DNA from 3 places in the Azospirillum sp. genome. Region 3 is predicted to be linked to each of the others. Evidence: predicted binding sites of a transcription regulator. Region 3 holds the regulator's gene; each other region holds the start of a gene.

Region 1 (3,227 bases), on a different contig from region 3:
CATGGTCACGCCCCCGCCGGCATGAGGGAGGCCGGCTTGACGCGGACGAACTCGCCCAGCTTCTCGACCAGCTTCATCTGCACGCCCATCATGGTGCCGGCCGACTGCGAGCAGCCGGAGCAGGCGCCGGAGAGCCGCACGTAGATGTCCTTGCCGTCGATATCGACCAGCTCGACGTCGCCGCCGTCCTTGCGGATCTGCGGGCGGATCTCCTCGATGGCCATCATGATCGCCTGCATGCGCTGCACGTTGGTCAGCTTCGGCGGCGGGGCGGCTTCCTTCGGCTTCAGCGGCAGGATGGCGTCGAGGCCGACGGTGCCCGGGGCGTGCGCCTTGGCGGGTTTCAAAGCGCCGGTCTTGGCGAGCACCGCCTCCAGCACGTCCTCGATCTTCTCGTGGCAGGTCTGGCAGGAGCCGCCGGCCTTGGTGTAGTGGGTGACCTCCTCCAGCGTGGTCAGGCCGTTGACGGTGACGGCGCGCTCGATCATCGCGGCGTCGATGCCGAAGCACTTGCAGACCAGGTCACCTTCCTCGTGGTCGTCGTCCCACGCCTCGCCCTTGTAGGCGGCGATGGCGGCGCGCAGCGCCTCGGCGCCCATGACCGAGCAGTGCATCTTCTCCGGCGGCAGGCCGCCCAGGTACTCGGCGATGTCGCGGTTGGTGAGCCGGAGGGCCTCATCGACGGTCTTGCCGATGATCATCTCGGTCAGCGCCGAAGAGGAGGCGATGGCCGAGCCGCAGCCGAAGGTCTGGAAACGCGCGTCCTCGATCACGTTGGTGGCCGGGTTCACGTTCATCATCAGCTTCAGCGCGTCGCCGCAGGTGATCGAGCCGACCTCGCCGACCGCGTTGGCGCCGTCGAGCACGCCGGCGTTCTTCGGGTTGAAGAAGTGCTCCTTGACCTTGTCGGTGTAGTTCCACATGGGCGGATGCCTTCTTCAGGGGATCAGTGCGTGGAGGTGCCGCAGGACGACGCGGCCGCCCCAGCCGTTGCCGACGAGCAGGAGCCGCCGACGGAGAAGGACTTGCCGCAGCCGCAGCTGCTGGCCTTCGGGTTGTCGAACGTGAAGCCGGCGCCCTCGATGCCTTCCACGAAGTCGACGACGACGCCGTCGAGCAGCGGGGCGCTGTGGGGATCGACGAAGACGCGCACGCCGCCGAACGCGATCACTTCGTCGTCGTCGGCCGCCTCGGCCTCCAGGCCCATCTGGTACTTCAGCCCGGCACAGCCGCCGTCGGTGACGGCGATGCGCAGCCCCTGCACCATCGATCCGGACTTCGCCAGGACCGTCTCCAACGTGGCCACCGCCGTCTGCGTGAGGGTCACCATGTCTTCGTCTCCTTTCGGCTCGTGAAGCCTGTCTGGGGAGACAAGAAGCATGCGGCGTGCCAAATGGTAAGGCGCTGATATGGAAGGATTGTCAGGTTTTCGGGGGTGGGGGATTCGCGACGATTGTCGGGTTTGCGACAGCGACAATGACGGAACGCTTGCCCCCACCCCTGACCCCTCCCCCGCTTCGCAGGGGAGGGGGAAAAAAGGCACCCTCCCCTGCGAAGCGGGGGAGGCGGGGGTGGGGGCAATGGGTGCGGGAAATGTAAGGAGACGCGGGTGGGGAAGCAGGGTTTCGGCCTGAATCATGCTTCCCCACCCCACCTCCGGGCCCCGGGAGAGACGGGTGAGGCCGGAACGGTTACGCCGCCAGCGGCAGGTTGGTGATGCAGCTCTTCGAGCAGACCTTGGAGCAGCTCTCGCAGCCGACGCAGTTGCCGGCCGTCTTGATGCTCATGACCTTCTTCTCGGCCTCATCGTCGAAGGCGTCGACGATGTCGCCGTCCTCGGTGATGCCGATCAGCTCCAGCACGTCGCGGCCGCAAACCTTGAAGCAGCGGCCGCAGCCGATGCACTGCTTGCGGTCGATGCTCTCGACGAACTTCGGCGTCCAGGCGGCCCCGCCGCGGGTCAGGCCGGTGACGAATGCGCTCATGGTCCTTAGGCTCCTTCTCAAGCGGTCTCGAGCGCCTTCAGCCGGGCGCGCTTCTCGGCCAGCAGCTTGAAGGCTTCATAGGTCTCCTGCGCCACCTCCGGGATGCGCTCCCAGCTCACCGGCAGCTCCTCGGAGAGGTCGTGCAGGTCCATCTTCTTCGCCGTGGCGCGGGCATTCAGCTTCTTGATCTCGTCCTTGAGGGTCGCGGCATCGGTCATGCGGCGGCCCTCACAGCTGCGCCACGTCGGGGTGCTTCTCGACCAGCCCGACCGCCTCGCGGACCAGCTTGCCGCCGTCGGCCGTCAGCTTCTCCAGCGACGGGAAGCCGAAGCGGTGCACGTCGCGCAGGTGCTTCGACACCACCACCAAGCGCCCGGCGATCAGCACGATGCGGCCGAAGCCCTCGTGGCTCATCTTCATCATGGTCGAGGCCATGACACCGGTCAGCTTCTCCACCGTGATGCCGACGGCCTTGTAGAACAGCTCCAGCCGCCACAGCGTGTCCGGGTCGGGGTCGCCGATGATCGGGATCGCCGCGCGGGCCTCCTTGTCGAGGATGAAGGGGGCGAGGATCTGCTCGTCGCTCTTGCCCTCCCAGGCGCCGTAGGTGTCCTCGGCGCGGAACAGCAGGACGAGCGTCTTCAGGAAGGCGCCGTCGATGTCTTCGGCTAGGGTGACGTCGGTCATGGGTCAATCCTCCTCGTCGTCGGCGAAGGCCAGTTCGGGCACCTCGCCCATCGCCTTGCGCAGCCAGGGCGGCGGGTTGCCGTTGATGGTCTCGACCAGGCGGTCGAGCTGGCCGGTGATGGAGGCGGTGGCATCGACCTTCACCGGGTGGATCTTCTTCGCCACGATGCGCGCCGCCGCCGAGGCGCCGATGGCCGAGAGGTAGACGATGGCGCAGTCGCCGATCGCCTCGATCTTCGGGATCAGCTTGTCCTCGTTGCCGTCCTCGAACATCGAGCCGCCGAACTGGCAGGTCTCCACCATGCGGTAGCCGTCCTTGGCCACCTCGTAGATCGCGATGTTCTTGGCCCAGCCGAAATGCGCATCCACGTGCTGCATGTCCTGGGTGCAGAACGCCACCTTCATGGAACCTCCTCTGCCCCCTTGGGGCCCGTTCTCATCGACCAGTTTCAGCCGGCGCTGCATCCGCATCCGCCGCCTCCATGGCAATCGTGCGCGTCGCCCGCGTGGTGTTCCGTCTCCTGCGCCAGGAAGCGGTTGGCGAGGGCGAACAGC
Region 2 (3,227 bases), on a different contig from region 3:
GCCGCCGCGCAGGTCGGGAAGGTGGCGGATGACGTGGTCCCGGCCCAGCACCGGCACCGCGGCGCCATCCACGAAGGGCAGGCGCGGCGGCAACTGCTCCAGCCGCGCGCGCAGCCAGCCGTCGTGGCGGAGGATGAAGCGGTGCACCTCGGCCTCGGCCATGCCGGCGGGCACCACCACCTGGACGAGGCCGCGCCCGGCGTCCACCCGCAGCGTCATCCGGCGGGTGCGCGCGCTCTCGCGCAGCTCCAGCGGAACGGGCAGCCCGGCTATGGCCAGCGCGCGCGGCCCCTTCGGGGCGGCGCCAGGGGTGCGGCGAGTGGTCATGCCCTTCTTATAGCCCGCCGCCGCCATCCCGTGCCAGCGTTCACGGAATGTTGTTTTGCGGCGCCGGGGCCCCAATCTAACTTTGTTCCAAGGGCCGCTGACGATTGTCACATTTGACAGGCGAGCCGACACCGCAAGATAGTCGTGGCTGGAAGTGGTCTGGGAGCGGAGCCGTCGTGGGCGAGTATAAGCAAGATGTGCGGAACGAACGGCCTGGTCGAAGCTTGGCCGACGGCCGGGAAGATCTGCTGGACGCGCTGCTCGCCGCGGGCGGGGAACGGCTGGCGATGCTGGATCCGGCGGCGCGGATTCTTGTGGCGAACCGCCCGTTCGCCGCGGCGCTGGGCCGCCGCCCCGACGAGCTGGAGGGGCTGACCCTGGCCCAGGCCGGCATCCCGCAGGCCGTGGCGCTGACGGCGCTGGTCGAGGCTGTGGCGGCGTCGGGCCTGGCGCTGACCGTCGGCGGCCTGCTGCCGGACGGCGAGGTGACGCTGGCGGCGGAACCCGGCGGATCCGTCGTGGTGCGCGGCCGCAACCCGGAGGAGGAGGCGCGCAAGGTGCGCAGCCGCTTCCTGTCCACCGCCCGGCACGACCTGAACCAGCCGATCCAGGCCATGCAGCTGTTCCTGCACCTTCTGCAGGCGCGCGCCGCCGACCCGCAGACGCGCGAGATGGTGGACCGCCTGGGGCAGGCGCTGCAGGGGGCCGAGGGCTTCATCCGCATGGTGCTCGACGCCGCCTCGCTGGAGGCCGGGCTGGTGCGTCCGGAGCGCGGCGCGGTCGCCATCGACGACGTGTTCAGCGTGCTGCTCCAGGAGTTCGAGGCGAAGGCCGAGGAGAAGGGGCTGCGCCTGTCGGTGCGCCCGGCCGAGGCGGCGGTCACCACCGATCAGGTGCTGCTGCTGCGCCTGCTGCGCCATGTGGTGGACAACGCCATCCGCTACACCGAGGCGGGCGGCGTGCTGATCGCCGCGCGGCGGCGCGGCGCGCTGCTGCGGCTGGAGGTGTGGGACACCGGCGCGGGCATCCCGGAGGCCGACCTGCCCAGCCTGTTCGACGACTTCCACCAGATCGACGGGCGCGAGCGCACCAAGGGCCATGGATTCGGCCTGCCGCTGGTGCGCCGGCTGGCCGCGGTGCTGGGGCACCCGGTTGCGGTGCGCTCCCGGCTCGGGCGCGGGACGGTGGTGTCGCTGAACATCCCCCTGGTCGCCGCCCCGGTTCTGGTGCTGGACGACGCGCCGGTGGCGTAGGCCGCCGGGCCTCTGCCCCCCGGCCGATTGACAGCGAACCATTTCCTCCCTCAGGGTGTGTAAAAAATACGGGGAGGAGGCGTTCCAATGGCGACGCCGTCACACGGGCTCGCCACCGGCGACCATCGCATCACCGACACACGCGACCCCGCCGTTCCGTGGGAGAGCGACGCCGACGCGCCGACGGCGCGCGCGCCGTGGCGCCGGCGTTTTCATCTAACCTTTACGTAAATGTCATGCTAAGGACGCTCAGGGATACCAGGGTACCGGCGTTCCGCACAAAAACAGGGAGGTGCATCGTGTCCAATCGTCTCGCGCTGGCCGCCGGCACGGCGGTCGCCCTCGCCCTGCTGGCCGGCCCCGCCGCCGCGCAGAAGATCCAACTGGAGTTCTGGCACGGCCTGCCGCAGCCGCTCGGCGGCCAGCTGGAGCAGGTGGTGCAGGGCTTCAACGCGTCGCAGAACAAGATCCAGGTCAACCCGACCTTCAAAGGGTCGTACCCGGAGGCCATGCAGAGCGCCATCGCCGCTTTCCGCGCCGGCAACGCGCCGCACGTGGTGCAGATGTTCGAGGTCGGCACCGCCACCATGATGGCCGCCGGCCCGGCGATCAAGCCGGTCTACCAGCTGCTCCAGGAGACCGGCTCGACGCTGGATCCCAAGAGCTACCTGCCGGCGGTGGCGGGCTATTACACCACGGCGGACGGCAAGCTGATGTCGATGCCGTTCAACAGCTCGACCACCATCCTGTTCTACAACAAGGACGCCTTCCAGAAGGCCGGCCTGGATCCCAACGCGCCGCCCAAGACCTGGCCGGAGCTGATCGAGGCGACGAAGAAGCTGAAGGCCTCGGGCTCGTCCTGCCCGTTCACCACGTCCTGGCCGACCTGGGCGCAGTTCGAGCAGTTCTCGGCCATCCACAACGTGCCGTTCGCCACGCAGGACAACGGCTTCAAGGGCCTGAACGCCGAGCTGAAGATCAACACGCCGCTGCATGTGAAGCACCTGCAGACGCTGATCGACATGCAGAAGGACGGGCTGTTCAAGTACGCCGGCCGCGACAACGCGCCGGACGCCCTGTTCCCCGCCGGCGAATGCGCCATGCAGATGGCCTCCTCCGGCCTGCGGCTGCGCATCACCAAGGAGGCGAAGTTCGCCTGGGGCGCGGCGATGCTGCCCTACTGGCCGGAGGTGAAGGACGCCCCGAAGAACTCGATCATCGGCGGCGCCTCGTTCTGGGTGATGACCTCGCCCAAGCGCACGGCGGACGAGTACAAGGCGGTGGCCGAGTTCCTGCGCTACCTCAGCCAGCCGGAGACCGACGCCAACTGGCACATGGCCACCGGCTACCTGCCGATCACCGCCAAGGGCTACGAGGTGGCGAAGGCCCAGGGCTTCTACGACAAGAACCCCGGCGCCGACATCCCCTACCTCCAGATGGCGCGCTCCGAGGTGACGCCGAACACCAAGGGCCTGCGGCTCGGCGGCCTGCCGGAGATCCGCAACATCATCCAGGAGGAGATGGAGAAGGCCTTCCAGGGCCAGCAGTCCGCCCAGCAGGCGCTCGACACCGCCGTCCAGCGCGGCAACACCGTGCTGCGCAACTTCGAGCGCGCGAACAAGGGCTGACTTTTGGTCCCTCCCCCGC
Region 3 (3,227 bases):
CATCGAGACGTTGCGCGGGCCGGCGCGCGACGACCTGGAAGCGCACGAGCGCTTCCTCGGCATCATGCACGACCAGGCGAGCCGGATGAGCCGGCTGGTCAACGATCTGCTTTCGCTCTCGCGCATCGAGCTGGACGAGCACATGCCGCCGGCCGGCCGGGTGGACGTGCCGGCCTGCATCCGGGGCGTCCTCGATTCGCTGGAGCTGAAAGCCGCCGCGCGCCGCATCGCGCTGCGGCTGGAGGCGCCGGACGGCCTGCCCGCGGCAATCGGCGACGAGGACCAGCTGACCCAGGTGTTCAGCAACCTGATCAGCAACGCCGTCAAGTACACCCGCCCCGACAGCGAGATCTCCGTCACCGTCGCGCTGTCCGACACCGCGGCGGCCGGCCCGGTCCCGGCGGCGCCGGCCCGCCGGGCGCCGCCCGGCCGCTCGCTGGCGGTGGCGGTGATCGACCGCGGCGAGGGCATCCCGCGCCAGCACCTGCCCCGCCTGACCGAGCGCTTCTACCGTGTCGACGCCGCCCGCTCGCGCGCCATGGGCGGCACCGGGCTGGGGCTGGCGATCGTCAAGCACATCGTCAACCGCCACCGCGGCCGCCTGACCATCGACAGCGAGGTCGGCACGGGCAGCACCTTCACCGTCTACCTGCCGGTCGCGGCGCCCCTTGGCGTTGGCGCGGCACAGCCGGCCGCCAAGCGCCGGGCCGGAGATGCGGCCTGACCCCTCCCCCACCGGAGGCGGGGGAGGGCAACAGCATGACAACTCCATGTCCACCGTCACAAAACAGTCATCAAACCGCAATACTCCGGTCTCCGTCGCCCGCTAACGTCCCGCCGACCGCATCGAGGCGTGAAAGCAGGGCCCATGTCCGGTGAGCACATCGTCCGCTCCTTCGAACAGGAGCTTCAGCGAATCTCCAACCTTGTCACCCAGATGGGCGGCGTGGCCGAGGCGCAGGTCGCCGCCGCCGTCAAGGCGGTCGCCCGGCGCGACGTCGCGCTCGCCGCGCAGGTGGTCCAGGCCGACCAGCGCCTCGACGAGTACGAGCGCGCCATCGACGCCGAGGCCTTCCGCCTGCTGGCGCTGCGCCAGCCCATGGCGCAGGACCTGCGCGAGATCGTTTCGGCTCTGAAAATATCCTCGGATCTGGAGCGCATCGGCGACTACGCCGCCAACGTCGCCAAGCGCTCGCTGGCGCTGGCGCAGGTGCCGGCGGTGCGCCCGGTGGTCGGCATCCCGCGCATGGGCCAGCTGGTCGGGAGCATCCTGAAGGACGTGCTGGACAGCTACACCGAGCGCGACGTCAGCAAGGCGATATCCGCCTGGGAGCGCGACCAGGAGCTGGACGACCTCTACACCAGCCTGTTCCGCGAGGTCCTCACCGACATGATGGAGGACCCGCGCAACATCACCCCGTGCACGCACCTTCTGTTCATGGCAAAGAATCTGGAGCGCATCGGCGACCACGCGACCAACGTGGCGGAGACCATCCACTTCCTGGTGGTGGGCGAGCCGCTGGCGGGTGAGCGCCCGAAGAACGACACCTCGTGCGTCACCGTCGTGGCCGCCGGGGAGACACCGCAGGAGATGGGGAATCCATGAATTCGGCGCTGAAGCCGCTCGTCCTGGTCGTCGAGGACGAAGCCGACATCGTCACCCTGCTGAAGTACAACCTGGAGAAGGAGGGTTTCCGCGTGGTCGCCGCCGGCGACGGCGAGGAGGCCCTGCTGCTGGCCGGCGAGCAGACGCCGCACATCGTGCTGCTGGACTGGATGCTGCCGCTGATGTCGGGCCTGGAGGTCTGCCGCCAGCTGCGCCGCAACCCGAAGACCCGCGACATTCCCATCATCATGCTGACCGCCCGCGGCGAGGAGGGCGACCGCGTGCGCGGCCTGAACTCCGGCGCCGACGACTACCTGACCAAGCCGTTTTCGCCGACCGAGCTGGTGGCCCGCATGCGCGCCGTGCTGCGCCGCGCCGCTCCGGCGCTGAACGACGAGACGCTGCGCTTCGGCGACGTGGAGATGGACCTCGCCTCGCACCGGGTGCGCCGCCAGGGCCGCGACGTGCACCTGGGCCCGACCGAGTTCCGCCTGCTGCGCCACTTCCTGCAGCACCCCGGCCGCGTCTTCTCGCGCGAGCAGCTGCTGGACATGGTCTGGGGCCACGACGTCTACGTCGAGCCGCGCACCGTGGACGTGCACATCCGCCGCCTGCGCAAGGCGCTGAACGAGGAGACCGAGGTGGACATCATCCGCACGGTCCGCTCGGCGGGGTATGCGCTGGACGAGAAAGCGGCCTAGATAAGGGGGGTCGCTCCCTTCATCCCGTGGCCTGAATGATCCGACTCTTCGTAGCCCTGGACTTTCCCGCCGACGTCCGCGAACGCCTGGCCGGCCTCGCCGGCGGCGTTCCCGGCGCGCGCTGGACCGAGGCCGGGAACCTCCACCTCACCCTGCGCTTCATCGGCGAGGTGCCGGACGACACGGCGCACGACATCGACGCCGCCCTGTCGGAGATCGCGGCGCCGGGCTTCGACCTGGTGCTCGACGGGGTGGGGATGTACGGCTCCGCCCGCAACGCCCGCGTCCTGTGGGCCGGGGTGGAGCGCAGCGAGGCGCTGTCCCACCTGCAGAGCAAGGTGGAGTCCGCGCTGGTGCGCTGCGGGTTGCCGCCGGAGGAGCGCAAGTTCTCCCCGCACGTGACGCTGGCGCGGCTGAAGGACGCGCCAAAGGACCGGCTCGGCCGCTTCCTGGAGGACCGCGGCCTGTTCCGCGCCGGGCCGATGCGCATCGACCATTTCACGCTGTACCGCAGCCACCTGGGCAAAGGTGGCGCGGTGTACGAGGCGTTGCGGGAGTATGGGCTTAGCTAATCAAGCCCTCCCCCGCCGGAGGCGGGGGAGGGCTTTAACGGCACTCACGCCGACCGCGAGATCGACTTGATCGGCCCGCGCGGGTTGCCGGACATCTCGGCGATCTTGCGGTCCTGCTCCTCGATGAAGCCGCGGATCGGGCCTTCGCCTTCGTAGCCGTTCGCCAGCTCGGCCGGAACCTTGCGGTTGGAGGTGCGCGCGCCGTCCTCGTAGAGGATGTCGAACAGCACGAAGCCGGTGTCCGGCTTCTGGGGTTTCTTCTTGGCCATGGGAACCTCGGGAACTCAGGTGTTTTCGGACTCGGCATCGGCAACAGGCGCGGTGCCGTCCTGTTCGGTGCCGTCCTGT

The links. Region 3 encodes PhoB, which activates phosphate uptake and scavenging genes when phosphate is short. Its sites were predicted from a motif close to TNTCATAAAACTGTCA; they were not measured.
Region 1: the regulator PhoB is predicted to act here: its motif matches at 1,455-1,470, upstream of ACRWK7_RS05150 (HesB/IscA family protein).
Region 2: the regulator PhoB is predicted to act here: its motif matches at 1,791-1,806, upstream of ugpB (sn-glycerol-3-phosphate ABC transporter substrate-binding protein UgpB).

What each region holds. Positions count from the first base shown of each region.
Region 1 is NZ_JBOZRT010000028.1:30,117-33,343, forward strand. It holds gene nifS (cysteine desulfurase NifS) at 1-3, opposite strand, end outside; gene nifU (Fe-S cluster assembly protein NifU) at 6-923, opposite strand; gene ACRWK7_RS05150 (HesB/IscA family protein) at 947-1,330, opposite strand; gene fdxB (ferredoxin III, nif-specific) at 1,692-1,985, opposite strand; gene ACRWK7_RS05160 (CCE_0567 family metalloprotein) at 2,003-2,203, opposite strand; gene ACRWK7_RS05165 (NifX-associated nitrogen fixation protein) at 2,214-2,672, opposite strand; gene nifX (nitrogen fixation protein NifX) at 2,676-3,077, opposite strand; gene nifN (nitrogenase iron-molybdenum cofactor biosynthesis protein NifN) at 3,122-3,227, opposite strand, start outside.
Region 2 is NZ_JBOZRT010000038.1:109,918-113,144, forward strand. It holds gene ACRWK7_RS08560 (M48 family metallopeptidase) at 1-327, opposite strand, end outside; gene ACRWK7_RS08565 (sensor histidine kinase) at 552-1,580, shown strand; gene ugpB (sn-glycerol-3-phosphate ABC transporter substrate-binding protein UgpB) at 1,880-3,208, shown strand.
Region 3 is NZ_JBOZRT010000058.1:15,125-18,351, forward strand. It holds gene ACRWK7_RS13505 (ATP-binding protein) at 1-724, shown strand, start outside; gene phoU (phosphate signaling complex protein PhoU) at 869-1,606, shown strand; gene phoB (phosphate regulon transcriptional regulator PhoB) at 1,603-2,307, shown strand; gene thpR (RNA 2',3'-cyclic phosphodiesterase) at 2,343-2,879, shown strand; gene ACRWK7_RS13525 (hypothetical protein) at 2,924-3,148, opposite strand; gene ACRWK7_RS13530 (hypothetical protein) at 3,164-3,227, opposite strand, start outside.